Regions from separate parts of the Rhizobium sp. FG96 genome, predicted to be linked through region 1. Evidence: riboswitches for the same ligand, from Rfam matches in the RefSeq annotation. Region 1 holds a riboswitch; each other region holds the start of a gene.

Region 1 (7,187 bases):
GCAAGCTCTGGCGACCAGTCTCATAGACATCGTTTTTCCCGGAGATACAAACCATCACGGTACGCTATTTGGCGGAGCTGGTCTTGCACTCATGGATCGCGTCGCGTTCATCGCAGCTACCCGCTTCGGACGTGTTCCCTTTGTGACAGCCTCCTGCGAGCGCATCGATTTCAAGCAGCCGGCGCGTGTCGGCCACATCGTTGAATTCTCGGCGACACCGGTCAGAGCTGGGCGAAGATCTCTGACGGTCGAGGTCGAGATGTTCGCGGAGACCGTCGTTGGGCATCAACGACATGCCTGCACTCGCGGGATCTTTCATATGGTGGCCATTCCCGACGGAGAGAATGCTCGGGATTTTTCCTTACCGGAACTTCTGCCCATGGTGACGCCGCTCTCGATGGCGGGTGTCAGGATGGTGGATATCGTATTCCCGGATCAGGCAAACAGTGTCGGGCGGATGTTCGGTGGCGAGGCCATCTCCTTCATGACAAAAGCCGCCTTCGTGGAAGCGTCGCGCTACTCCGGCAAGCTGGTGGTCCTGGCGTCATCCGAGCGTGTCGACTTTGCGAGACCCATTGAGATCGGGGAGATCGTCGAGGCGGAGGCTCGTATCGAACGTGTTGGTCACAGCTCGATGCGGGTTGAGACAAAGCTGTGGTCGGAAAATCTGCTGACGGGCGAAAGATCCATTACCGCCACTGGATGCTTCAACATGGTGGCGGTCGGCGAAGACAGCCGGCCAATTTCCATTGCCGAGAGAGCCCTCGCTACAGCAGCTTCCAGCAGCGAGAACGGACACGCTCATGCTTGACCGTCAGCATTTATCGATCCTGCGCGAAGTGGATCGCCTGGGAAGTCTGACCGCAGCCGCGGAACGGCTCAACGTGACCCAGTCCGCGCTCAGCCATATGATCCGAAAGCTGGAAGACCGCTATGGCGTGGCGATGTGGGAGAAGGACGGCCGCAATCTGCGTCTCACACAGGCTGGGCGCTACGTTGTTTCGGTGGCGCAGCGTGTCCTGCCCCAGATCGAGAGAGCTGAAAATGTGCTGATGGACTATCGTCAGGGGCAGCGGGGCTCTTTGAAAATCGGCATGGAATGTCATCCCTGCCATCAATGGCTCATGAGTGTGACAAAACCCTACCTTATGGACTGGCCGCAGGTGGACCTCGAGCTGACGACTTCATTCGCATCTGGCGGTATGTCGGCGCTGACGGGCCATGAGATCGACATCCTGATCACTCCAGATCCAATCGAGGCGCCGGGCATTCTTTATGTGCCGGTGTTTGATTATGAGCTCGTGCTCGCAGTTCCAAGCTCCCACCCGCTTGCGAACAGGGACTGTGCCGATCCGACGGATCTCACCCATGAAACGCTCCTGACCTACCCGGTGCCACCGCAGCGGCTGGATGTATTCACGCAGTTTCTGGTGCCGGCCAATTGCAGCCCGCGCCACCATCGCAATGTCGAGACCACGGAAATGATGCTTCAGCTCGTGGCGGCCGGCCGCGGCGTCAGCGCTATTCCAGACTGGCTGGTGCGTCAGGAGGCAGCAACGCTTGGAGTCCGTCCAGTGCGGATCGGACAGGCCGGGATCCACAAGAGCATTCATCTCGGACTGAGATGTGGGGACGAGGCCATCGATTTCATCGCAGGCTTTCTCACGACGTCGCGCCGTTCGTGAGAAAGCCTGCATTCCAAAGCATGAGAGCCGCTCATGATTGTGTGAAATCAAATCAATTTTTCTCTCTCAAAAGCTCAGACATAAGGAGGCACAAATCAGCAGTAGATTTCTGCAGCACTTATGAGTAGAGGGCGAGAAAAGCGATGAGAGCGATAAAGGAGAAACGAAGCGACCCCGCTTTCAATTCGGATGTACAGAAAGATGAGGTGCAGGACACGGGCTTTCATTTCGCTCTCAAGAGTATTCCCTTCGATGAGAACTACGTTCCGGCAGTGAACACGCGCATCACGACAAACTTCGCCAACCTCGCCAGGGGAGCGGGCCGTCAGGAAAATCTTCGCAACACATTGAAGATGATCGACAACCGCTTCAACGCTTTGGCCCCTTGGGACAATCCTACGGGTGACCGCTATTCCGTCGCCCTCGACATAGTCTCTGTGGAGCTTGCGACCAATGTTCGAGGCCAATCTGACGCCTTCCCCGTCATCGAGATCCTGAAAACGACAATCATCGATCGCGCCACGAATGCGCGCATCGACGGCATTGTTGGAAATAACCTGTCCTCCTACATCCGTGACTATGATTTCAGCGTCGTGCTGCCAAACCACAATAAGGATCGGCCCACATTCGGCGCGCCAGACAATTTTGGCGATCTGCACGGAAACCTGTTCAAATCGTTCGTGAATTCAAAGGCCTACAGGGATCATTTTCTTAAATCCCCGGTCATCTGCCTCAGCGCATCAAGCAGCAGGATGTATCGTCGGACTGAAAATCGGCATCCGATACTCGGTATCGAATACCAGCAAAATGAGTTTTCTTTGACCGACGAATATTTCGGGAAGATGGGGCTACAGGTTCGCTTCTTCATGCCGCCGAACAGCGTTGCGCCTCTTGCCTTCTATTTTTCAGGCGATTTGCTGAGTGACTACACCAATATTGAACTGATCGGCACGATCAGCACGATGGAGACGTTCCAAAAGATCTATCGCCCCGAAATCTACAATGCCAATTCACCGTCCGGCAGCGTCTATCAGCCGAGCCTGAAACATCAGGACTACTCCCTGACCCGCATAATCTACGATCGGGAAGAGCGGAGCCGGCTTGCCGTGGAGCAGGGCAAGTTCGCCGAGGACCATCTGATCAAGCCCTACGGGCACATTCTTGAACAGTGGTCCGCCAGACACGCCCATTGACGAACCAAAATCACAAGGTCGAATGCCATGAAAACACTTTTGCCCACATCCACTGCCGGAAGCCTGCCGAAGCCTTCATGGCTTGCAGAGCCTGAGAAGCTCTGGTCGCCGTGGAAACTGGAAGGTGAGGAATTAACCGAAGGCAAGCAAGATGCCCTTCGCCTTGCTCTCGATGACCAGAGCCAAGCGGGCATTGATATCGTCAGCGATGGCGAGCAGACGCGTCAGCACTTCGTCACGACGTTTATCGAGCACCTTGACGGCGTTGATTTTGAAAAGCGTGAGACGGTCAGAATTCGGGATCGCTATGACGCGAGCGTCCCGACGGTCGTCGGCGCTGTGTCTCGGCAGAAATCTGTATTCGTTGAAGATGCCAAGTTCCTGCGCAAGCAGACCAAGCGGCCGATCAAATGGGCGCTTCCCGGCCCGATGACCATGATCGATACACTTTTCGATAACCACTACAAGAGCCGGGAAAAGCTGGCATGGGAGTTCGCCAAGATCCTCAATGAAGAAGCGAAGGAACTCGAGGCTGCCGGTGTCGATATCATTCAGTTCGATGAGCCGGCATTCAACGTCTTCTTCGATGAGGTGAACGACTGGGGTGTTCCCACCCTGGAAAGGGCGATCGAAGGGCTCAAATGCGAAACGGCGGTGCATATCTGCTATGGCTATGGGATCAAGGCCAATACCGACTGGAAAAAAACGCTCGGTTCTGAGTGGCGGCAGTATGAGCGAACCTTCCCGACCCTGCAGAAATCCAGCATCGGCATGATCTCGCTGGAATGCCACAACTCCCATGTTCCGATGGATCTGATCGAGCTTGTCCGCGGCAAGAAAGTAATGGTCGGTGCGATCGACGTGGCGAGCAATACAATCGAGACGCCGCAGGAGGTTGCTGCAACCTTGCGAAAGGCTCTCCGGTTCGTCGATGCCGAAAATCTTTGCCCTTGCACGAACTGCGGCATGGCCCCGCTGTCCCGCCGTGTGGCGAAAGGCAAGCTGAAGGCCCTGAGCGCAGGCGCGGATATCGTCCGCAGGGAATTGTCTGCCTGATGCGGGGAGTGAAATGCTCTCCCGCGCGCGCCTGGACATCTTCGCCTCTTCCTCACAGAAGGCGGCAAAGCTCCACTAGCCTGGCGCCAGCGTCTTCATTAGCATGAGGAGGCTTCCTCCAAACCGACAGCCCTGCCATCGGAGCGGCCTCTATGATGACATACACTTCGCTGCTCTGGCTCAGTGATGACGCTCCATTGGCTACGCGGACTGAGGCCCGCGCGTTCTGCCTGCGGATCATCAAGGATTTTTACAAGATCGACTATACGCCGGCATGGCACACGGATCTGGATTCGCTCTCGGACACATCCCCGGAGAGCTGGTTCTCGAAAGGAAAACGCGGCGCCTTCCTGGTCGTGCGCGACGAAGAACAGCGCATTGTCGCCGCCGGAGGCCTCTACGGTCTTCAAAACAAGCCTGCCCTGGCGATCCGGCTGCAAGATCGATATCGGGACGCCGCCAGCGTGTGCCAGATCGTCCGGGTCTATCTTGAACCCGACTTGCGGCGGAAAGGCCTGGGCCGTGCGATCGCTTCTGCCCTGGAAGAGAAGGCGCGCGATCTTGGGTATGTCACATCCTATCTGCATGCCGATGCGCAAACACCTGACACCCTCAGCTTCTGGCGAAGTCAAGGTTACATCGAGTTCGGCCGGTTCTCGTACCCTTCGGCAAAGGGGACGGATACCAGCGTGGACTTTGACAAGTCGCTTCTGACCAGGAAGGACTGACGATCTGCGGTCGGGAGCCAGTTATCCCCCGTGAATTTGGCACAGGCGCATCATATCCGTTGACGCAGATTTAACCTCGTCTACCATATGTAGTGTTCGAGGTTCCCTTTGATTCGAAACCGGATCAGGGGCTAAGACGGGAATTCGGTAGTGGACATGATGTCCGTGAAGCCGAGGCTGCCCCCGCAACTGTGAACGGCGAGTGCCTTTTTCATCATGCCACTGGGAATTCCCGGGAAGGCGGAAAAGGTGCGGTGACCCGTGAGCCAGGAGACCTGCCTTGATCGATACGTCCGCCGGCGGGGTGTCCGGCAGGGTGCGGTATGTTGCGTCCGGATAAAGCCGGTCGCTTGCCGTCCTTGTTGCCCCGCTATCTGTCTGCTTCGGGGTGAAGGCCATGAGTTCACAATTCCAGATCATCGCTGATCCGTAGTCGTTTCGGCTGCGTCCATTTTCGACGTCCATGTCGATCAAAGCCCTGTTTCGCTCCGGTCTGATGCCAGGCCGGACATATCTTTCTGCGTCCAGCATCACGAGGAAGCCATGTCGATCACTGTCTATTCCAAGCCAGCCTGCGTTCAATGCACCGCCACCACCCGCGCCCTTGACCGGCAGGGGATTGATTACACCGTCGTCGACGTTTCCGAAGACGCGCAGGCTTTCGCACTGGTGTCAGAACTCGGATATCGGCAGGTGCCCGTTGTCATCGCCGGTGAGCAGCATTGGGCGGGTTTCCGTCCCGATATGATCAGCGCGCTCGCCTGAGTTCAGGACCCGTGGGCGGTCTCGTCTATTTCTCCAGCACCTCGGAGAATACTCGCCGCTTCGTCGAAAAGCTCGGCTGCGATGCACTGCGCCTTCCGATCGATGTAGCCGAGGAGCCGCCCGTGGTTGAGGCCCCGTTCGTGCTGGTGACGCCCACCTATGGCGGCGGCGGGGACAAGGGCGCGGTGCCAAAACCGGTCATCCGCTTTCTCAACAATCCGGACAATCGAAGCCTGATCCGCGGCGTGATTGCCGCTGGCAATACCAATTTCGGCGCGGCCTATGGGCGCGCCGGCAAGATCATCGCCGACAAATGTGGCGTGCCGCTTCTCTACCGGTTCGAGCTTCTCGGAACGCAAGAAGACGTGACCGCCGTTAGACAGGGACTGGAACGATTTTGGAAACACTAGAACTCGAGCGGCCAGCCAAGGCCACTGCACCTGCGCTGGATTACCACGCCCTCAACGCCATGTTGAACCTCTATGACGAGGACGGCCGTATCCAGCTCGACAAGGACCGGCAGGCGGCCAAGCAGTATTTTCTGCAGCACGTCAACCAGAACACGGTCTTTTTCCATAACCTGCGGGAAAAGCTAGATTACCTTGTGACCGAGGGCTATTACGAGCGCGAGGTTCTGGACCAGTATTCGTTCAACTTCGTGCGCGATTTGTTCGATGAAGCCTATTCACGGAAGTTCCGCTTCCCGACGTTCCTCGGTGCGTTCAAATATTACACGTCCTATACGCTGAAGACGTTCGACGGAAAGCGCTACCTGGAGCGCTATGAGGACCGCGTCTGCATGGTGGCGCTGACGCTTGCCCGCGGCAACGAGCAGCTTGCCCGTGATCTCATGGACGAGATCATTTCCGGCCGCTTCCAGCCGGCAACGCCGACCTTCCTGAATGCCGGCAAGCAACAGCGAGGCGAACTCGTCTCCTGCTTCCTGCTGCGTGTCGAAGACAATATGGAAAGCATCGGCCGCTCGATCAATTCGGCGCTTCAGCTCTCCAAGCGCGGCGGCGGTGTTGCGCTTTCGCTCACCAATCTGCGTGAGATGGGCGCACCGATCAAGCAGATCGAGAACCAGTCCTCCGGCGTCATTCCGGTGATGAAGCTTCTGGAAGACGCCTTCTCCTATGCCAACCAGCTCGGAGCGCGCCAGGGTGCGGGTGCCGTCTATCTGAACGCCCATCACCCCGACATCATGCGCTTCCTCGACACCAAGCGCGAGAATGCCGACGAGAAGATCCGCATCAAGACGCTGTCGCTGGGTGTCGTCATCCCCGACATTACCTTCGAACTCGCGAAAAACAACGAGGATATGTACCTCTTCTCGCCCCATGACGTGGAGCGCGTCTATGGCGTGGCCTTTACCGAGATCTCCGTGACGGAGAAATATCGCGAGATGGTCGAGGATGCCCGTATCGCCAAGAAGAAGATCAAGGCGCGCGACTTCTTCCAGGTGATTGCCGAAATCCAGTTCGAGAGCGGCTATCCCTACATCATGTTTGAGGACACGGTGAACCGCGCCAATCCTATTGCCGGCCGTATCTCGATGAGCAATCTCTGCTCCGAAATCCTGCAGGTGAGTGAGCCGAGCAAGTTCAACGATGATCTGTCCTACGCTCAGATGGGCAAGGACATTTCCTGCAATCTTGGCTCCCTGAACATTGCCGCCGCGATGGATAGTGCCGATTTCGGCAAGACGATCGAAACGTCGATCAGGGCGCTGACGGCTGTCTCCGAAATGAGCAACATCA
Region 2 (10,849 bases), on a different contig from region 1:
TCGTCTTCGGTAGCCACCGCCTTACCGATGACGTAGGACGAACCGGAACCTGAGAAGAAGTCGTGGTTCTCGTCGGCATTCGGCGAGAGCGCCGACAGGATCGCCGGATTGACCTTGCAGGCCTCCGGCGGAAACAGCGCTTCATAGCCGAGGTTCATCAGCGCCTTGTTGGCGTTGTAATGCAGGAACTTCTTGACGTCTTCGGTCAGCCCGACGCCGTCATAGAGCGCCTCGGTATATTTTGCCTCGTTGTCGTAGAGCTCCAGCAGCAGATCGAAGGCGAAGTCCTTGATCTCCTGGCGGCTCGCCTCCGGCAGGCGCTCGACGGCGCGCTGGAACTTGTAGCCGATATAATAGCCATGAACAGCCTCGTCGCGGATGATCAGGCGGATCATGTCGGCGGTGTTCGTCAGTTTGGCGCGGCTCGACCAGAACATCGGCAGATAGAAGCCGGAATAGAACAGGAAGCTTTCGAGGAAGACGCTCGCGACCTTCTTCTTCAACGGATCGCCGGAGGCATATTGCTCCATGATCAGCGCCGACTTCCGCTGCAGGAACTCGTTCTCCTCCGACCAGCGATAGGCGTCGTCGACATCCGGCGTCAGGCAGAGCGTCGAGAAGATCGACGAATAGGAGCGCGCATGGACCGCTTCCATGAAGGAGATGTTGGAAAGCACCGCCTCCTCATGCTGGGTCGCGGCATCCGCCATCAACTTCACCGAACCGACGCCGTTCTGGATGGTGTCGAGCAGCGTCAGGCCGGTGAAGACGCGGATCGTCAGCTGCTGCTCTTCGGGCTTCAGCGTTGCCCAGGAGGGAATGTCGTTCGATAGCGGCACCTTTTCAGGGAGCCAGAAGTTGCCGGTGAGGCGGTTCCAGACCTCGAGATCCTTGTCGTCCTCGATGCGGTTCCAGTTGATGGCGCGGATGCGGGATGCAGGTTTGGCATGCATGTTCATGGGTGTGTCTTTCCTCAATCAGTTCTGTTGGAGGACGCGGCCCCCTCACCCTAACCCTCTCCCTGTGGGGGAGAGGGGACGTGCCCTACACCAAACCACGATCGGAATGCGGCGCCGCCTTCCCTTCTCCCCAGCGGGGAGAAGGTGCCGGCAGGCGGATGAGGGGCTCCGGGCTCAAGCGTTGCTAAAGCGGCAAGGCCTCAAATCAAAGCGTGCACGAAACACACCCTTCCACCTGTGTCCCCTCCAGCGCCATCTGGCGAAGACGGATGTAGTAGATGGTCTTGATGCCCTTCTTCCAGGCGTAGATCTGCGCCTTGTTGATGTCGCGGGTCGTCGCGGTATCCCGGAAGAACAGCGTCAGCGACAGGCCCTGATCGACGTGCTGGGTGGCCGCCGCATAGGTGTCGATGATCTTCTCCGGCCCGATCTCGTAGGCATCCTGGTAGTAGTCGAGATTGTCGTTGGTCATGAAGGCGGCCGGGTAATAGACGCGGCCGATCTTGCCTTCCTTGCGGATCTCGATCTTCGAGACGATCGGGTGGATCGAGGAGGTCGAGTGGTTGATGTAAGAGATCGACCCCGTCGGCGGCACGGCCTGCAGGTTCTGGTTATAGAGCCCACCGGACATCACCGCTTCCTTCAGCGCCAGCCAGTCTTGCTGCGTGGGGATTTCGATACCGGCATTTGTGAACAGATCGGCAACCGTCTGTGTAGCCGGTTTCCATTCCTGCTCCGTGTATTTGTCGAAATATTCGCCGGACGCATATTTCGAATTCTCGAAACCCTTGAAGCTCTGGCCACGCTCGACCGCCAGCCGGCTCGACGCGCGGATGGCATGGTAGGTCACTGTATAGAAATACATGTTGGTGAAATCGACGCCTGCTTCGGAGCCGTAATGGATGCGTTCGCGGGCGAGATAGCCATGCAGGTTCATCTGTCCGAGACCGATGGCGTGGCTTTCGTCATTGCCCTTCTCGATCGACGGGACCGAGGAGATATGGCTCATGTCGGAAACCGCCGTCAGCGCCCGGATCGAGGTCTCGATCGTCTTGCCGAAATCGGCCGAATCCATTGCTGCCGCGATGTTCAGCGAGCCGAGATTGCAGGAGATGTCCTTGCCCATATGCTTGTAGGACAGGTCGTCGTTATATTCGCTGGCCTCGCTGACCTGCAGGATCTCCGAGCAGAGATTGCTCATGGTGATGCGCCCGGCGATCGGGTTCGCCTTGTTCACCGTGTCCTCGAACATGATGTAGGGATAGCCGCTCTCGAACTGGATTTCGGCGATCACCTGGAAGAAGTCGCGCGCCTTGATCTTCTTCTTGCGGATGCGGCTGTCGGCCACCATCTCGCGATACTTTTCGGTGACCGAGATCTCGGTGAAGGGCACGCCGTAGACGCGTTCCACGTCATAGGGCGAGAACAGGTACATATCCTCGTTGTTCTTGGCGAGCTCGAAGGTGATGTCGGGGATGACGACGCCGAGCGACAGCGTCTTGATACGGATCTTCTCGTCGGCATTTTCGCGCTTGGTATCAAGGAAGCGCATGATGTCGGGGTGATGAGCATTCAGATAGACCGCACCCGCGCCCTGCCGCGCGCCGAGCTGGTTCGCATAGGAAAACGCATCTTCCAGCAGTTTCATCACCGGAATGATGCCCGACGACTGGTTCTCGATATGCTTGATCGGCGCACCGGCCTCGCGGATATTGGTCAGCGACAGCGCCACGCCGCCGCCGCGCTTGGAAAGCTGCAGCGCCGAATTGATCGAGCGGCCGATCGATTCCATATTGTCCTCGACCCGCATCAGGAAGCAGGAGACAAGCTCACCGCGCTGCTTCTTGCCGGCATTGAGGAAGGTCGGCGTCGCCGGCTGGAAGCGGCCGGAAATGATCTCATCGACCATGTCGCGGGCGAGCGCCTCGCTGCCCCGCGCCAGCGCCAGCGCCACCATGCAGACACGGTCTTCGTAGCGCTCCAGATAGCGCTTTCCGTCGAAGGTCTTCAGCGTGTAGCTGGTGTAATATTTGAAGGCGCCGAGGAAGGTCGGAAACCGGAACTTCTTGTCGTAGGCGTGGTCGAAGAGATCGCGGACGAAATTGAACGAATACTGGTCCAGAACCTCCTGCTCGTAATAGCCCTCGGTCACCAGATAATCGAGCTTCTCCCGGAGGTTATGGAAGAAGACGGTATTCTGGTTGACATGCTGCAGGAAATATTGCTTGGCCGCCTGCCGGTCCTTGTCCAGCTGGATCTTCCCCTCGCCGTCATAAAGGTTGAGCATCGCGTTCAGCGCGTGATAATCCAGCGCGGCATCAGCGGCCTGCGCCTTCAAGGGGCGCTCGAGAACTGCCGTGTCCAAAATCGTTCCAATCCGTGTTTGACATTGGCGACGTCGTCGGCCGTGCCGAGAAGCTCGAACCTGTAGAGGTACGGCACCTGGCATTTGCGCGAGATGATGTCGCCGGCAAGCCCGTAGGTCTCGCCGAAGTTGCTGTTGCCCGCAGCGATCACGCCGCGAAGGTTCGAACGGTTTGCCGCATCATTGAGGAAACGGATCACCTGTTTGGGCACGGCCCCTTTGCCGCCCTCGCCGCTATAGGTCGGGACGACAAGCACGTAGGGCGACCCTGCCTGCAGGGTCTCACCGGTGATGGGGATGCGCTGCGCGGGAAGGCCGAGCTTCTCGACGAAACGATGGGTGTTCTCCGACCGGCTGGAAAAATAGACGATCTCGCCCATCGCGGCAGCCGATCAGGTGAGCGCGCTGATCATGTCGGGGCGGAAGCCGGCCCAATGCTGCTCGCCGGCGATGACGACGGGAACCTGGCGGTAGCCGAGGCCCTGCACCAGCTCGTAGGCAGCGCTATCGGTGGAAACGTCGATGATCGTGTAGTCGATGCCCTGGCGGTCGAGGGCGCGGGTGGTCGCGGTGCACTGGACGCAGGCGGGCTTGCTGTAGACGGTGATGCTCATTGGGAAAACCTCGTGACTGGAAGGCATGGGATATCGTTCGGACATCCGCCGATGTCCGCGCTTGGGAAGATCGAAATGGAAGGCAGCCGTTGCCGATTGCCGGGCGTCAGCAGCCCGTCATTCGCGCCGGTATGATCTGAAACTCAAAGACATTAGACCTCACCCCGAAGTGGCTCATGCAGGACACACCGGAGGAAGCGAAGAGCCGCATCATGCGCGCACCTCATCGCTCGCCTGCCGGACACCCCGCCCGTGGACGTTTTCGCTCAAGGCAGGTCTCCTGGCTTGCGGATCATCACATTCATCCCGGCCTTCCCAGGTCTTCATGACCCAGTGACCCGAAATGGGACAGATGCTCGCCGCTCACAGTTGCGGGGGCAGCTCCGGCATTGTCCCGCTTTGCAGCGGGTCTCACCGAATTCCCGTCTTAGCCCACGACCCATACGAATCGTGAGAACCTCGAACACTAGATATAGTACGCGAGTCAAAATCAGCGTCAATAATTTGTTTGCCAACAGCACTGAGGAAGGTGGGGAAATCTGGTGAACATGGTGAATAGGGAGTAAACGCGGGGGCCAATGCCAGCCGCGTTTATCCGTTCTCACACTCTGCTAAATTGGCCAACCTGCCCTAGTTTAGGAGCCGCCTTGGCCATGAGCCTAGGACAGCATCTGCGGAGCGCTGGCCTCAACCGGCGCCTGCAGCTTCTGCGCCGCAAGCACGACTTCGACGCGGTTGCGGGCGTCGAGTTTCTGCATCAGCAGCGTCATGTAGTGCTTGACGGTCTTCTCGCTGATGTCGAGCATGCTGGCGATTTCGCGGTTGGTCTTGCCCTGCAGCAGATAGTTGACGATCTGTTCCTCGCGGGCGCTGAGCCGCTTCTGCATCTGCGCCTTGCGGCGGATTTCCGCCGTCTTCATCGACAGGATGACCTTGGTGGCGAAGCCCGGCGTGATGAAAGTGCTGCCGTCATGGACGATCTTGATCGCCTCGTAGAGATCGCGTGCCGTGCTGCCCTTGAGCACATAGCCGCAGACGCCGAGATTGAGAACCTGGATCGCCGTGTCGATATTGGCAGTCGCGGTGAAGACCACGACCTTGGTGCTTTCGTAGTTCTTCTGGATCAGCTCAAGCGCCGCCAGCGTGTCGCCCGGCATGCTGAGATCGGTGACGAGGACATCGGGACGATGCTCCTCGACGATCTTCAGGGCGTCGATGGCATTCTCACCGCGCGCCGTGACCCGGAGGTCATCCTTAGCGGAGTAAAGATTAACCAGTCCATCCAGTAATATTGGATGATCATCTACGAACGCGACCGAGATAGACATGATGACGAATAACCCCCTCGTCTTTCTATCCAACAGATCTAATGTAATCAGAGCAAAACATAAAGCTGGATTTTAATGCTTGGTTAACTTCATCGTATTTGTGTCTATTCCACATCTATGCTTATAGCTACCTATCAATTCGGCTAGTTCCGGCTCAATGGGCGGCGGCATCCGCCTGCTGCAATTCCAGCGTCATCGCCAGCACCATGCCGCCATCCGGGCGCTTGCCGATGGTCAGCGACCCGCCGAAGCTTTCGATGCGCTGGCGAAGGCCGTAAAGCCCCATTCCCCCTTCGCGCGCCGCAAGCGGCAGCGTCCCGGGAGGCAGACCGTCATCCTCGACCGAGATCGAGACGACCGGCATGTCGATCCGACATCGGACACGCTGACCGTTGGCGCCGGCATGTCGGTAGGCATTGTTGAGCCCCTCCTGCACGAAGCGGTAGATGCAGGTCTTCAGCGCCGGGGGCAGATCGGCATTCGTGCCGCTTGAGGTGAAGGCGACCTTGGTTCGCGTGCGCGCCTCGTGCTGCTTGATCGCTTCGGCCACCACGTCCTTGGCCCAGAGATGCAGGATCTCCGGCAGGAGCAGCGACTTCGTCACCGTGCGCGTTTCGATGAGCGCTTCGCCCAGCGCCTTGTTCGTTGCGTCGAGAGCCCTGTCGCGCTCGTCCTTGCGGGTCAGGTCCCGCAGCTCGTCGAGCTGCAGGATGGCGAGCGTCATCAGTTGCACCGGGCCGTCGTGCAGATCGGCGCCGATGCGGCGGATGAAGGTCTCGTTCATGTTGGCGAGCTCCATCGAGGCCCGCCGCGCCGTATCGCGCAGCTCCATCAGCTCCTTGGAAGCCAGCTCCGCCTCCTCGGCACGGTGACTCAGCGCATGGCGCTGGGTCTCGATCGTCCGGCTGCCGCGCCTGACGATCAGGAACAGGCCGAGCATGACGACGAACGAAAACAGCGCGACGGTCGCCCAGGTGACGATCCGCAGCCGGGCGAGCTCGCCCATGAAGCTATTCGGCTCCTCATGGATCTCGGCGACGCCGATGATGCGCCCGGAAGCCTGGTCGTGGAGCGGGCTGTAGATCTCCAGATATTCCGTATTGATATTGCGGAAGGTATGTTCGGCGGCCTTGAGATCCGCGTAGATGGCGACGATCTCACCTTTTAGCGCCCGCTGCAGCCCATCGGGAAACTCGAAACGCTGGCCGATCATTGGCTTTGCGCGCGAATAGGCGACAGTCCCATCGGTCGCCCAGATTTCCAGATGCGGAAACCGCACCTTGAAATCCGGATCGTCGAACAGCGAATCCAGAAGCTCGATGCTGGCGGCCGGAAGAACCTTGGAGAGCGCCAGCGCCTGGACCTCAGCTTCCGTCAGGCTCTGCACCAGAAGTGCTGTCGTCCCCGCCTTGCTGTTCAGCGCCTTGTCTGACACCAGCCGCGTCGTCAGATAGCCAGCCGAGAGCGTGGCGATCAGAATGACGAGGCCGCTCGCAATCAGAAACTGCGTCGAAAGCGTCCGGTGCGCCACCCAGGCGATCACATGCGTGAACAGCGGCGAGCGCTGCTGCGCTGGCTCCTTCACCTCTTCATGCACGTTAATATCCCCACCCTAAAGTATTTATTCGGCAAAACGTCCCCCAATGCCGATCAGGCCTCTATCGTCGCAGTATTGCGGCGCGAAAGAAAGGACCATTTTTATACTATAGACCCAGGCCGATGCTATCAGACCAAAGGCCAATTCATCATAGGACTTTGCTCCCGGAGTAATAAGGACCGAAGACCTGCTCCGCCGGTGGACGAACATCGAAAACATCGTCCGACCATGCGCCGTTCAAAACCCCGGCAATTTTCCGCAAGATCGCATCATCCCAAGCCGGCCGTGCAAGGCGGGCTTCTTGAAACATCAGGGGCAATTCAACCCCGCCGGCTTCGCAGCGCGATCCGGCGGACAGGACAAGTTTGCGAAAAACCAGGCGCCGGGACAGCGCGCCGACGGAGGGGAAAATGGTAACGCTGGTAAGACACGATCTCGAATTCATCCTGAAGCAGATCGCCATCGCCGAACAGCATGCGGCCGGTGGCGACCTCGCGGCTCTCGTCGCCGAAGCCGGCGAGGCAGCCGGCGCCACCGGAACGGGTGCGCCGCAGGCGCATCTCCTGCCCTATGGCCTCAGAACCGTCGACGGCAGCTACAATAATCTGCTCGACGGCAAGGAAACCTGGGGCGCAGCCGACCAGCCGTTCACGCCGCTGGTGCAGCCGAACTACCTCAACGAGAACGACGACACACAGATGTTCGGGACACCGGCCAATCCGGTTTACCTGACCAACGGCAACTATACGCCGGGCACGCCGACCGGCAACCCGATGCTGGCGCCCGGCACCGTCGTCGATGCCGATCCGCGCATCATCTCCAACCTGATCGTCGATCAGACCAGCAATAACCCGGCCGCGATCATGGTCTATGACGCCATGCTCGCCGAGGGCAAGACGGCGACCCGCGCGCCGATGCAGGACGCCAACGGCGCCGCCGTCGTCCATGCGAATGACGTGATCGGTCCCGACGGCACCGTTCTCGCCGCGGCCGGTACGCCCGTCTACGTCTACACCTTCGAAAACGTCTCGCCCGATATCGGCGATTCCGCACCTTACAACTCGATGTTCACGCTGTTCGGCCAGTTCTTCGACCACGGCCTCGACCTCGTGGCCAAGGGCGGCGCCGGAACGGTCTATATTCCGCTGTCGCCGGATGACCCGCTCTACAATCCTGCATCGCCGCATACCAATTTCATGGTTCTGACCCGCGCCAGCCGCGACGCCGACGGCGAAGTCGCCGCCAACACCACGACCCCCTGGGTCGACCAGAACCAGACCTATACCTCGCATGCCTCGCATCAGGTCTTCCTGCGCGAATATGTCATGCACGAAGGCAAGCCGGTCGCGACCGGCAACCTGCTCGATGGCGCCCGCGGCTTGCCGACCTGGGCCGACATCAAGACACAGGCCCGCGAGATGCTCGGAATCGAGCTGACGGATGCCGATGTCACCAACATTCCGCTGCTGCGCACCGATCCCTATGGTCGCTTCATCCCCGATGCCAACGGCTATGCGCAGATCATCACCGGCATTGGCGCCGACGGCATCCCGAACACGGCTGACGACATCGTCGTCTCCGGCACGCCGGGCGCCCCGGTCAGCACAGCCGGCGCCATTCGCATCGGCCACGCCTTCCTCGACGATATCGCCCATGCCGCAGTACCGGTCATCGCCGGTGGTGTGCTGGTTGCGGATGCCGACGATGTCGCCGGCAATCCGGTGGCCGTGAATTCCCGCGGTCAGAATCTCGAATACGACAACGAACTGCTCGACGCCCACTACATCACCGGCGACGGCCGCGGTAACGAGAATATCGGCCTCACCTCGATCCATCATATCTTCCATTCGGAACACAACAGCGTCGTCGAGCAGACGAAGCAGGTGGTCCTCGACAGCGCCGATCTGGTCTTCATCAACCAGTGGCTCCTCGAGCCGATCACCACATTGCCGACCACCGAAGCCGAGCTCGAAGGCCTTGTCTGGAACGGCGAGCGCCTCTTCCAGGCCGGCCGCTTCACGACCGAAATGCAGTATCAGCATCTGGTCTTCGAAGAATTCGGCCGCAAGATGCAGCCGGATATCGACGCCTTCCTCTTCGAACCGTCGACCGATATCAACCCGGCGATCTTTGCCGAATTCGCCCACGCGGTTTACCGCTTCGGTCACTCGATGCTGAACCAGGATATCGACCGTCTCGTCGAAAATCCCGACGGCACCTTCAGCTTCGACAACATCACGCTCTTCGACGGCTTCCTGAACCCGCTCGAACTCGGCGAGGTCGATGCCAACGGCGACGTACTGATCGATCACGACCAGGCAGCCGGCGCGATCATCCGCGGCATGACCCGCCAGGGCGGCAACGAGATCGATGAATTCGTCACCGACGTGCTGCGCAACCAGCTGGTCGGCATCCCGCTCGACCTTGCAGCCCTCAACATCGCCCGCGGCCGCGACGTCGGCCTGCCGACGCTCAACGAGGCGCGTGCGCAGTTCTATCAGGCCGCCGGCCAGGATACGCAGCTGAAGCCCTATTTCAGCTGGACGGACTTTGCGCTGAACCTGCAGAACACCGCGTCGATCGTCAATTTCATCGCCGCCTACGGCACGCATTCGTCGATCACCGGCGCAACGTCGCTCGACGCCAAGCGCGCCGCAGCAGCATCCATCGTGCTCAACACGGCAGGCGCACCGGCCGACCGCCTCGACTTCCTGAATTCGACCGGCGCCTGGGCAAATGCCGAGACCGGCCTGAACGACATCGACCTCTGGATCGGCGGCCTTGCCGAGAAGAAGATGGACTTCGGCGGCATGCTGGGCTCCACCTTCGCCTTCGTCTTCGAACTGCAGATGGAAAACCTGCAGGAAGCCGACCGCTTCTACTACCTCTCCCGCGTTCAAGGCCTGAACCTTCTCAACGAGCTCGAAAACAACTCGCTGAGCAAGATCATCATGCGCAACACCGATCTCGGCGCAGGCACGACCTCTCTGCCGGGCGACATCTTCTCGACGCCCGACTACACGCTTGAAATGGATGAGAGCAAACAGGTCGGCGATGACCCGATCTTCACCGATCCGATCCTGCAGGCACTCACCCCGCTGGTCGTGCGCCGCGACACCGATGGCGACGGCGATCTCGATTACATGGCCTATCACGGCGGCGATCATGTCGTCATGGGCGGCACGGATGAAGACGACACGATCATTGCCGGCGAAGGCGACGACACAATCTGGGGCTATGGCGGCAACGACACGCTCGAAGCCGGCTACGGCGTCGACCATGTCCACGGCGGCGACGGCGACGACATCATCACCAATGCCGGCACCGATATCGGCGCGGCCGACTTCCTACATGGCGAAGGCGGCAACGACGTCATCCACGGCGGCAGCGGCCTGGCGCTGATCTTCGGCAACGACGGCAAGGACTTCATCATTGCCGGTCCTGACGGCAAGCACGTGCTCGGCGGCCTCGGCGACGACTTCATCCGCGGCGGTGACGGCGGCGACTTCCTGATGGGTAACGAAGGCAACGACTGGATCGAAGGCGGTGGGCGTTTCGACACGCTCTCGGGTGAAAACTCCGAACTGTTCTTCAACTCCTCGATCATCGGCCACGACGTTCTGAACGGCGACGGCAGCGACACCGACTACGACGCCGAATCCGGCGACGACATCATGTTCCAGGGTGATGGCATCCAGCGCAGCAACGGCATGGCCGGCTTCGACTGGGCAATCCACAAGGGCGACGACACGGCGGCCAATTCCGATCTCGGCATCCCGCTCTTCGCCACGCAGGAAGCCTTCATCCTGCGCGACCGCTTCGACCTCGTCGAAGGCCTGTCCGGCTGGATCCACGACGATGTGCTCACCGGCCGCGTCGCCCCGACCAATGCCCGGGCGGAACTGCAGAACACCGCAGCGATCCCCGGCACCGGCAGCCCGCTCGAAAGCTACTCGAACGCGCTGCTTGAGAAGAACCTCAGCCTG
Region 3 (10,849 bases), on a different contig from region 1:
GCACGAGTTTCGCCGTGTATGGGCGATACGCCAGAGTTTTACGGCAAACCGCGCGGCTCCCGGCTGGCGCGGTTTTCGCGTTTTGGGACCTGCCGTTGACCGCGCGCGGCAACGCGTTGTAGGCGTCATCCATGACCAGAGCCATCATGCTTCAGGGAACAGGATCGGATGTCGGCAAGACGGTGCTCGTCGCCGGGCTCTGCCGGCTGGCGGCCAATCGCGGTCTGACCGTTCGCCCCTTCAAGCCGCAGAACATGTCGAACAATGCTGCCGTCGCCGATGACGGCGGCGAGATCGGCCGGGCGCAGTGGCTGCAGTCGCTTGCCGCGCGCACGCCGTCCTCCGTTCACATGAACCCGATCCTGCTGAAGCCGCAATCGGAGAATGGCAGCCAGATCGTCGTGCAGGGCAAGGTCTGGGGGCAGGCGAAAGGGCGCGACTACCAGCGCCTGAAACCGCAGCTGCTCGAGTATGTTCTCTCCAGCTTCGCGATGGTTTCTGAAGGCGCCGACCTTGTGATCGTCGAGGGCGCGGGATCTCCGGCGGAGATCAATCTGCGGCCGGGCGATATTGCCAATATGGGCTTTGCCACGCGGGCGGGCGTGCCGGTCGTGCTGGTCGGCGATATCGACCGCGGCGGCGTCATCGCCTCGTTGGTCGGAACGCATGCGATCCTCGATGTGCGGGATCGCGGCATGATCTCCGGCTATATCATCAACAAGTTCCGCGGCGACGTCTCGCTCTTCGATGACGGCATTGCTGCGATAGGGCGCTATACGGGCTGGCCGTGCTTCGGCGTGGTACCTTGGCTGAAGGCGGCTGGTGGCCTTCCGGCCGAAGATTCCGTCGTTCTCGAAAAGCTGGCGCGCGGGAAGCCGGCGGCGCTGAAAGTCGCCGTACCCGTGCTGCCGCGGATTGCCAATTTCGATGATCTCGATCCGCTCCGCGCGGAAGAGGATGTCGAGCTTGTCTTCGTCAAGGCCGGCGACCGTCTTCCTGATGATGCCGCTCTCGTCGTTCTGCCGGGCTCGAAGTCGACGATCAGCGATCTCGCGGATTTCCGCGCAGCCGGCTGGGACCGCGATCTTGCGGCCCATATGCGGCGTGGCGGGCGGGTGATCGGCATTTGCGGCGGCTACCAGATGCTCGGGCGCAAGGTTCATGATCCGCTCGGCATCGAAGGCAGTGCAGCCGAAACGGAAGGCCTTGGCCTTCTGGACGTCGAGACGGTAATGGCGCCTGAGAAGGTCGTGCGCAACAGCCGTGCTGTCTCCGCCGAATATGGCACGCCGCTTTCCGGCTATCAGATCCATCTGGGCGTGACGGAAGGCGCGGATTGCGACCACCCGTCCGCCCAAATCGACGGCTTGCCTGACGGTGCGATCTCCACCGATGGCCGGGTGATGGGCACCTATCTGCACGGGCTGTTTTCGAGCGACGCCTACCGCGCGCGACTGCTCGAAAGTTTTGGTCTCGCAGGCGAACGGAAGAGCTATGCCGAAAGCGTCGACAGGGCGCTGGATGACGTGGCGGCCGAGCTGGAGCGCCATCTCGATCGCGACTGGCTGCAGCGGCTGCTGGGCTAGATTTCGCCAGAGACCTCGCGGCGGCGGCGGTCCAGTTCTTCCGTATAACGGCGCAGCGTATGGCTTTCGCTGAGCTGGCCGACGACCTTTCGCTCGATCAGATTGTTGAGCACGGCGAGCGCTTCGCTCTCGGTCTTGTCGAAGATCGCGGCGGCCTGCTTGGCGTTCATCTGCGGCTGCAGGAAGTCGTTCTTGTAGCGGATGAAGCTCTCCAGGCCCTTGCCCTCGTCATCCGTATCGATCGGATTGGAATGGATTTCGGGAACAAGGACGAGGCCGGCATATTTCCCGGTGTCATCGACGAGGATGACGCGCTGCGTCGAACCGGCCGGGAAGGTCTTCTTGAACTCCTCGACGGAGGTCGCGACATTGGCGGTCTTCACGTCGGCGCGCATCAGCTTGCCGACCGTCAGGTTGCGGATCCAGCCGACATCATGGGCGCTGCGAATGCTTTCGCCGCGCAGATGGAAGCGCCATGTGGCGAAGGAGTAGCCGAAGGTGGTGCGCACGACGAGCGAGGATGTGATGACAGCGGCGAGCACCAGCGCGGTGATCGGGAAGTCGCCGGTGATCTCGAGCGCCAGGAAGGTCATCGTCAACGGTCCGCCGATGATGGCGACGGCGAGCGAACTCATGCCGACGACGGCATAGACCTCCGGTGTCAGTGACGCATGCGCGAAGAACGGCGCCGAATAGGCGAAGAGCTTGCCGAGCAGGGCGCCCATGAACAGCGAGGCAAAGAACAGGCCGCCTCTGAAGCCGGAGCCGATCGATACGGCGGAGGCGAAGGATTTCAACAGCAGAATGCCGATCAGCGCCGGGATCGCCACCTGATGCGACAGGTTGAGATGCAGGGCGCCATGGCCTGCCGAGAGCACTTGCGGCGAAATCATCGCCAGCAGGCCGACGACGATGCCGCCGAGCGCCGGGCGGGCATAGGTCGGCACCGAGCTCTTGCGCGCCAGTTCCTCGATGAAGGAGACGCCCTGCATGATCAGAATGCCGGCCCCGGCGCAGCAGCCGCCGAGCAGGATCGCCGGAACGTAGTCGGCCGGAACGACGCTGCCGAATTGGCCGACATCGATGGTAAAGTCGCTGCCGGCAAGCAGGCGGGCGATTAGCGTCGAGAGCAGGGCGGAAACGACGACGGGGGTCAGCGAGACGATCGTGTAGGTGCCGATGATCAGCTCGAAAGCGTAGAAGGCGCCCGTCAGCGGCGCGTTGAAGGCGGCGGCGATGGCGCCGGCCGCGCCGCAGCCGACGAGGACGCGCAGATCGGCGCGCCGCAGTTGCAGCTTCAGGCCGAGCTTGGAGGCCAGACCGGCCGCAAGCTGCGTATAGCCGGCCTCAAGGCCGACCGAGGCGCCGAAGCCGTTGGAGATCAGGTTCTGGATCGCGACGATCACGCTATCGGTCAGCGACAGGCGGCCGCCATGCAGCGCATTCGCCTCGATCGGGTCGACCATCGGCTTCTTGCGCGTTCTGCTAAGGATGAACAGCAGCAGGCCGAGAAGCAGGCCGCCGCAGATCGGCGCCAAGAGCAGGAGCAGCTTGTTGTCGATTTCGGACGAGCTCAGGCGATCGACATCGCTGATGCCGAAAATCAGGCTGTGCATTTCGCGCGAGATCAGGCTCATGCCGGTCACCGCGCAACCGGCGATGATGCCGACAGCGCCGCCCGCGAAAACCATGCCCATTTCATTCTGGCGCGCCAGGGCGCGCAGCCGCGCCATATCGAATTTGAGATGGCGCCGCGCCAGGCGGCCGATGTCGGTTTTCGTGAGCATGATGAGAGAACTAGGCGATGGAATGCAGGATCAAGGAAGCGCGCTTTTTGCGCCGCATGATTTCGCGAGCAATTGCAGCAAAAGAGAGGCGGCCGCAAGCGAAATGTCGCCTTAAGTCAATGAATTTAATAGGCTATCTGTTTGGTAGACTCAGTAGGGTTAAGGGCGGGCTGTTTGGATTGCCCTGGCATCGATTGACTTCGCATCGCGGCACGCCTAACGATGCGTTCAATTACGGATGGTTCCGGGGCGGCGGTTGCTGCCCGGGATGAAAAGGGAATGTGACGGGGCGGACCCAAACCGGGCGCCTTCATCACAGCCGACCCCGCGACTGTAGAGCGGTCAGGGTCTTCCATCCGGTGCACCGGCACCACTGCCTGATCGCTGCATTCCGCAGCAGGGCAATGACTGACGGACACCGGAAAAGCCACTGGAAATGCATCGTGATCAGCCGGGGCAGGACGCCTCTTATTCTACGAATCGTCCGCCTTTTCACGAGAATGCAGCCGGGAAGGCGAGGAAGATCCGCTGGCACGATCAGGGATGGCCTTTTGGCCGTCCCTGTCGGGGCCGACAACCGCGAGCCAGGAGACCTGCCATCTGTGCCGGGCGAAGAGCCCTTGGGCATTCCCGCCCGCTGCCAGCACGGAGGTTGTCATGGCTGAAACAGAGTTTTGTGTGCCGTCTTTGGCGGTGCGATGGAAGGGGGAGGCGCCCGGGTCTTTGGGTGTTGCTAGCTCTACCCCCATTCCTGTGGCCTTAGGGCTGCGCCCACGGGATGTCACAGGAATCCAGCGTGCCCAAGTCCTTGGGCACGAGAGACTCATTTCCTTGTTGCTGCGATTCATTCACGGCGCAGACGCGCCGTGGCTGGATTCCTGTGACAAGCACAGGAATGAGGGAAGACCGAGAGATATGTGCCCCAGGACGGCGGCCTTCGCATGAGCAGTGCGACTTTCATCCTCGGCGGCGCCCGGTCCGGCAAATCCCGCTTCGCCGAAAATCTCATCACCGCTACCGGTCTCGAACGTCACTACCTGGCGACGGGGCGAGCATGGGATGACGAGATGCGGGCGCGGATCGAGCAGCATCGGGCCGATCGCGGGCCGTCGTGGCAGACGCATGAGGAGCCGCTGCAGCTTGCCGAACGGCTTGCGGCGATCGATAGCGAGGGCCGGGCGATCCTTGTCGATTGCCTGACGCTCTGGGTCACCAATCTGATGATGGACGAGCGCGATGTGGCGGCGGAAAGTGCCGCGCTCGCGGCCTGGCTGCCGAAGGCGAAGGCGCGGCTCGTTCTCGTTTCCAATGAAGTCGGCCTCGGGATCGTTCCCGAAAACCGGATGGCGCGGGATTTTCGCGACCATGCCGGGCGGCTGCACCAGATGATCGCAGCCTCAGCCGCGGACGTGTATTTTATCGCGGCAGGTCTGCCGCTGAAGATGAAGGGTTGAACGAATGAACCAGCAGAAAATCCCCGCAACCGTGATCACCGGCTTCCTCGGGGCCGGCAAGACGACGATGATCCGCAACCTGCTTTCCAATACCGGCGGCAAGAAGATCGCGCTGATCATCAACGAATTCGGCGATCTCGGCGTCGACGGCGATGTGCTGAAGGGCTGCGGTGCTGAAAATTGCACCGAGGACGATATCATCGAGCTCACCAATGGCTGCATCTGCTGCACCGTCGCCGACGATTTCATTCCGACGATGACCAAGCTCCTGGAGCGCGACCAGCGCCCCGACCATATCGTCATCGAGACCTCGGGTCTGGCGCTGCCGCAGCCGCTGGTCGCCGCGTTCAACTGGCCGGATATCCGCAGCGAAGTCACTGTCGACGGCGTCATCACCGTCGTCGATAGCGCCGCAGTCGCGGCCGGCCGCTTTGCCGATGACCACGATGCCGTCGAGGCACGCCGCGTCGAGGACGAATCCCTCGATCACGAAAGCCCGATCGAGGAACTGTTCGAGGATCAGCTGACCTGCGCCGACCTGATCGTGCTCAACAAGACCGATCTGCTCGATGCGGCCGGCATTATCCGTGTCCGCGACGAGGTTGCGTCGCGTATTTCACGCAAACCTGCGCTGATCGAAGCGAAGAACGGCGATGTCCCGGCAAGCGTTCTGCTCGGCCTTGGCATCGGCACGGAAGAAGACATCGCCAACCGCAAGTCCCATCACGAGCTGGAGCACCAAGACGGCACGCCGCATGACCACGACGAGTTCGACAGCTTCGTCGTCGAGCTCGGCACGCTTGCCGATCCCGCCGGTTTCATTGAGAAGCTGAAGGGCGTGATCGCACAGCATGACGTGCTGCGCCTGAAGGGCTTTGCCGATGTCTCCGGCAAGCCGATGCGCCTGCAGATCCAGGCTGTCGGCAGCCGCATCGACCAGTATTTCGACCGTGCCTGGGCACCGGGCGAAACCCGCGGCACGCGCCTCGTCGTCATCGGCTTGCACGATATGGACGAAGCTGCCGTGCGCAAGGCGATCGAGGCGCTGGTCTGATCCATGCATCTACTCCTCGCCCAGAAAGGAACGATCAGCGACGGTGACGAGGCGATCGATCTCGGCCAGTCACCCGGCGACATCCTGTTCCTTTCTGCGGCGGATACGGAGCTTTCGGCAATCGCCGCCGCCTACGGTCAGAGCGGCGGTTCACCGCTGACGCTGCGCGTCGCCAGCCTGATGAGCCTGAAACACCCGATGTCTGTCGATGCCTATGTCGAGCGGACGGCGCGGCACGCGAAGCTGATCGTCGTCCGGGCGCTCGGGGGGGCGAGTTACTTTCACTATGCTCTCGAGGCACTGCATGCCTGCGCGGCCCGCAGTGGCGCGCGGATTGCGGTGCTGCCCGGAGATTCCAAGCCGGATGCCGGGCTGACGCCATTTTCCAATGTCGATCTCGATGATCTCAATGCGCTCTGGTCCTATCTGATCGAGGGCGGCGACGAGAACTCGCGACGGTTTCTGGATTATGCGGTGGCAATGGTTGCCGGCGGCGAGAAGCCGGGTGCGGCTGCTCCGTTGATGAAGGCGGGGATCTGGTGGCCGGGGCGAGGTGTTGTCGGGGTTGAGGAGTGGCGGGCGCTTTCGGATCGGCTGCGGTCCGCGATACCCCCCTCGACATCCGCCGAAGCCCCCATCGCCGCAATCAGCTTCTACCGCGCCCTCGTCCAGAGCGGCGAAACCAAGCCGATCGAAGCGATGATCGAGGCACTGGCGGCGGAAGGCCTGCGGCCGCTGCCGGTCTTTGCCTATAGCCTCAAGGATCTGGTCTCCACCGGCATCCTCGAAAGCGTCTTCGCCGCCGCCGCACCCGATATCGTCGTCAACACGACAGGATTTGCGGTCTCCGCGCCGGGCGCGGACCGCCAACCCACCATCCTCGAGGCCAGCGGCGCCGTCGTGCTGCAGGCGATCTTCTCGGCCTCTTCGAAGGAGGCATGGAGCGGTTCATCGCAAGGTCTCTCGGCCCGCGATCTCGGCATGAACGTTGCGCTTCCCGAAGTCGATGGCCGGGTGCTGTCGCGTGCCGTCTCGTTCAAGGCGGCGGCGCGCTACGATGCCAATGTCGAAGCCAATATCGTCGGCAGCGAGCCGGATGCCGGGCGGATGCGGTATACGGCGAGACTTGCCGCCCATTGGGCGAGGCTGCGGCGCAAGACCATGGCGGAGCGCCGGGTGGCGCTTGTGATGGCCAACTACCCGAACCGCGACGGGCGGCTCGGGAACGGGGTCGGGCTCGATACGCCAGCGGGGACCGTCGAGGTGCTGAAGGCGTTGCGCGAGGCGGGTTACGGCGTCGATGCGTACCCGGCTGATGGCGATGCGCTGATGCGGCATCTGATGGACGGGCCTACCAATTCCGGGCGCGATGGGCGCGCGATCCGTGAGTGGCTTTCATCGAGTCGATACAAGGCTTTCTTCGAGAGTCTTCCGAGAAAGATTCAAGATGAGGTGACGGCGCGATGGGGCGGTCCGGAGACTGATTCCTATTTCGTCGATGGCGGCTTTGCCCTGCCGTTTTCGCGGCTTGGCAACGTGCTGATCGGTATCCAGCCAGCGCGCGGCTACAATATCGATCCGAAGGAAAGCTACCACTCGCCGGATCTGGTGCCGCCGCATGGCTATCTCGCCTTCTACGCCTTTCTGCGCCAGGAATTCGGCGCCGATGCCGTCATCCATATGGGCAAGCACGGCAATCTCGAATGGCTGCCGGGCAAGGCGCTGGCGCTGTCGGAGGAATGCTATCCCGAAGCGATCCTCGGGCCGCTGCCGCATCTCTATCCCTTCATCGTCAACGATCCCGGCGAGGGCACGCAGGCCAAGCGCCGCACCGCCGCCGTGATCATCGACCACCTGACGCCGCCGCTGACGCGGGCCGAGAGCTATGGGCCGCTCAAAGATCTGGAGGCGCTGGTCGACGAATATTACGAGGCCTCCGGCGGCGATCCGCGCCGCATCCGGTTGCTGTCGAAACAGATCCTCGACCTCGTCGCCGATATCGGTCTCGACAGCGATGCCGGGATTGCCAAGGGCGAGGCTGAGGACGAGGCGCTGAAGAAGCTCGACGCATATCTCTGCGACCTCAAGGAAATGCAGATCCGCGACGGGCTACATGTGTTTGGGGTGTCGCCTGAGGGGCGGTTGCTGACGGACCTGACGGTGGCGCTGGCGCGAGTGCCGCGCGGACTGGGTGAGGGTGGCGATCAGAGTTTGCAGCGGGCGATTGCGGGGGATTTGTTCGCAAACCCCTCCCCAACCCCTCCCCACAAGGGGGAGGGGCTTAACGCGTTGCTGCCGTCTCAATCCGCAACGGCTGAACCAGTTGAGGTTGGCCGATCCGTGGAGGCTATCTCGGCGCAAAGTCCCTCCCCCTTGTGGGGAGGGGTTGGGGAGGGGTTTTCTTTCGATCCCCTCGACTGCAACATGGCCGCACCGTGGACCGGCCCAACACCTGCGATCCTCGCTGACATCCTCGACACCCCCTGGCGCACCAATGGCGACACCGTCGAGCGCATCGAACTGCTCGCCGCCAAACTCGTCTCCGGCGAAGCGCCATGCTCATCCACCTGGCCGCAAACCCGGCAGGTGCTCGCGACCATCGAATCCCAGCTAAAACCCTCGATCCTCGCCTGCGGCGATGCCGAAATCTCGGCACTCCTCACCGGCCTCGACGGCCGTTTCGTGCCTCCCGGCCCCTCCGGCGCACCGACACGCGGGCGTCCCGACGTGCTGCCAACGGGGCGGAATTTCTATTCGGTGGATAGCCGTGCCGTCCCGACACCGGCCGCCTACGAGCTCGGCAAGAAATCCGCCGAGCTTCTGGTGCGCCGCTATGTGCAGGATCATGGCGAGTGGCCGGTTTCCTTTGGTCTCACTGCCTGGGGCACGTCGAACATGCGTACCGGTGGCGACGATATCGCCCAGGCGCTGGCGCTGATCGGCGTCAAGCCGGTCTGGGACATGACCTCGCGCCGCGTCACCGGCTACGAGATTATCCAGCCCGCCATGCTGCGCCGTCCGCGAGTCGATGTGACGCTGAGGATCTCTGGCTTCTTCCGCGATGCCTTTCCGGAACAGATTGCCCTGTTTGACAAGGCAATCCGCGCCGTCGGCGCATTGGACGAGGATGCGGCCGATAACCCCATTGCAGCGCGCATGCGCGGCGAAGCCATGCGGCTTGCGGCGTCCGGCTTGGACGAAGCTTCCGCGATGAAGCGGGCCGGTTATCGCGTCTTCGGTTCGAAACCCGGCGCTTACGGAGCCGGGCTGCAGGCGCTGATCGACGAGAAGGGCTGGGAGCGGCGTGCCGATCTGGCCGAGGCCTATCTGATCTGGGGCAGCTATGCCTATGGCGCGGCCGAGGAAGGCCGGGCCGAGCGTGGCATTTTCGAGGAGCGGCTGCGGTCGATCCAGGCCGTGGTGCAGAATCAGGACAACCGCGAGCACGATCTGCTCGACAGCGACGATTACTACCAATTCGAAGGCGGGATGGCGGCGGCGGCCGAGCATGTCGGCGGCATCAGGCCATCGATCTATCACAACGATCATTCGCGGCCGGAAAAGCCGGTGATCCGCTCGCTGGAGGAGGAGATCGGCCGTGTCGTGCGCGGGCGTGTCGTCAATCCGAAATGGATCGATGGCGTCATGCGCCACGGCTACAAGGGCGCCTTCGAGATCGCGGCGACCGTCGATTATCTCTTTGCCTTTGCAGCAACGACGGGTGCCGTCGGCAATCATCATTTCGAGGCGGTCTATCAGGCCTTCGTCGCCGATCCCAAGGTGCGCGATTTCATGGCCGAGAAGAACCCGGCCGCCCTCGAAGAGATGAAAGAGCGGCTGATGGAGGCGATCGACAGGCGCCTCTGGACGCCGCGCAGCAATTCGGCGCGCTTCGATCTGGCGCCCCATATCCATACTGAAACAGCATAAGACTGGACATGACGATGAGCGAAGAGACTGCAGAAACCGGCGAGAAGGACGATGCCCGCCATAACGAAAAGATGGCGAAGAAGAAGGCTGCCCGTGACAAGATCATGGCCACCAAGACCGATGAGAAGGGCCTGATCATCGTTCACACCGGCAAGGGCAAGGGTAAGTCGTCCTCGGCCTTCGGCATGATTTTCCGCCATATCGCCCATGGCAAGCCGTCGGCCGTCGTGCAGTTCATCAAGGGGGCGATGTGGACCGGCGAGCGCGATCTCATCGAGAAGCATTTCTCCGATATCTGCCAGTTCCACACGATGGGCGAGGGCTTTACTTGGGAGACGCAGGACCGCGCCCGTGACGTCGCCGCTGCCGCCGCGGCCTGGGAGAAGGCCAAGGAGCTGATCCGCGACGAGCGCAATTCGATGGTGCTGCTCGACGAGATCAACATCGCGCTGCGCTACGACTATCTCGACGTGAACGAAGTGGTCGCATTCCTGCGGGATGAAAAACCCTATATGACTCACGTCGTGCTGACCGGCCGCAATGCCAAGGACGAGCTGATCGAGCTTGCCGATCTCGTGACTGAGATGGAGTTGATCAAGCATCCGTTCCGCTCCGGCATCAAGGGGCAGCCCGGCGTGGAGTTCTGATGACGCAAAGCTGGCTATTCTGGGCGGTGCTTTCGGCGGCTTTCGCGGCGCTGACGGCGATTTTCGCGAAGATCGGGGTAGCCGGCGTCAATTCGGATCTGGCGACGCTGATCCGTACCGTCGTCATCATCCTGATCATCACGGCGATCGTCGCCGCCACCGGCCAGTGGCAGCCCATCTCCAGCATTTCGGGCAAGACGTGGCTGTTCCTGGCGCTTTCGGGCGCGGCAACAGGCGCGTCGTGGCTCGCCTATTTCCGGGCGCTGAAGCTTGGCGATGCGGCCCGCGTCGCACCGATCGACAAGCTCTCCATCGTTCTCGTCGCCGTGTTCGGCGTCGTCTTTCTCGGCGAGAAGCTCGGGCTGGTGAACTGGCTGGGCGTGGCGATGAT

The links. Region 1 has a riboswitch for cobalamin ahead of nrdH (glutaredoxin-like protein NrdH). Riboswitches for the same ligand answer to the same signal wherever they lie in the genome.
Region 2: it holds a riboswitch for cobalamin, as region 1 does, so the genes downstream of both, nrdH (glutaredoxin-like protein NrdH) here and nrdH (glutaredoxin-like protein NrdH) in region 1, are expected to answer to the same signal.
Region 3: it holds a riboswitch for cobalamin, as region 1 does, so the genes downstream of both, cobU (bifunctional adenosylcobinamide kinase/adenosylcobinamide-phosphate guanylyltransferase) here and nrdH (glutaredoxin-like protein NrdH) in region 1, are expected to answer to the same signal.

What each region holds. Positions count from the first base shown of each region.
Region 1 is NZ_JBMDIL010000020.1:511-7,697, reverse strand. It holds gene ACODR6_RS29500 (acyl-CoA thioesterase) at 1-811, shown strand, start outside; gene ACODR6_RS29495 (LysR family transcriptional regulator) at 804-1,685, shown strand; gene ACODR6_RS29490 (DUF1852 domain-containing protein) at 1,829-2,878, shown strand; gene ACODR6_RS29485 (methionine synthase) at 2,906-3,934, shown strand; gene ACODR6_RS29480 (GNAT family N-acetyltransferase) at 4,087-4,662, shown strand; cobalamin riboswitch at 4,745-4,959, shown strand; gene nrdH (glutaredoxin-like protein NrdH) at 5,206-5,427, shown strand; gene nrdI (class Ib ribonucleoside-diphosphate reductase assembly flavoprotein NrdI) at 5,439-5,837, shown strand; partial or broken gene nrdE (class 1b ribonucleoside-diphosphate reductase subunit alpha) at 5,897-7,187, shown strand, end outside.
Region 2 is NZ_JBMDIL010000002.1:569,805-580,653, reverse strand. It holds gene nrdF (class 1b ribonucleoside-diphosphate reductase subunit beta) at 1-959, opposite strand, end outside; gene nrdE (class 1b ribonucleoside-diphosphate reductase subunit alpha) at 1,165-3,324, opposite strand; gene nrdI (class Ib ribonucleoside-diphosphate reductase assembly flavoprotein NrdI) at 3,294-3,704, opposite strand; gene nrdH (glutaredoxin-like protein NrdH) at 3,717-3,938, opposite strand; cobalamin riboswitch at 4,192-4,415, opposite strand; gene ACODR6_RS05990 (response regulator) at 4,598-5,266, opposite strand; gene ACODR6_RS05985 (sensor histidine kinase) at 5,421-6,863, opposite strand; gene ACODR6_RS05980 (peroxidase family protein) at 7,274-10,849, shown strand, end outside.
Region 3 is NZ_JBMDIL010000011.1:198,179-209,027, forward strand. It holds gene ACODR6_RS21995 (cobyric acid synthase) at 132-1,586, shown strand; gene ACODR6_RS22000 (chloride channel protein) at 1,583-3,373, opposite strand; cobalamin riboswitch at 3,596-3,988, shown strand; gene cobU (bifunctional adenosylcobinamide kinase/adenosylcobinamide-phosphate guanylyltransferase) at 4,315-4,827, shown strand; gene cobW (cobalamin biosynthesis protein CobW) at 4,832-5,881, shown strand; gene cobN (cobaltochelatase subunit CobN) at 5,885-9,811, shown strand; gene cobO (cob(I)yrinic acid a,c-diamide adenosyltransferase) at 9,826-10,458, shown strand; gene ACODR6_RS22025 (EamA family transporter) at 10,458-10,849, shown strand, end outside.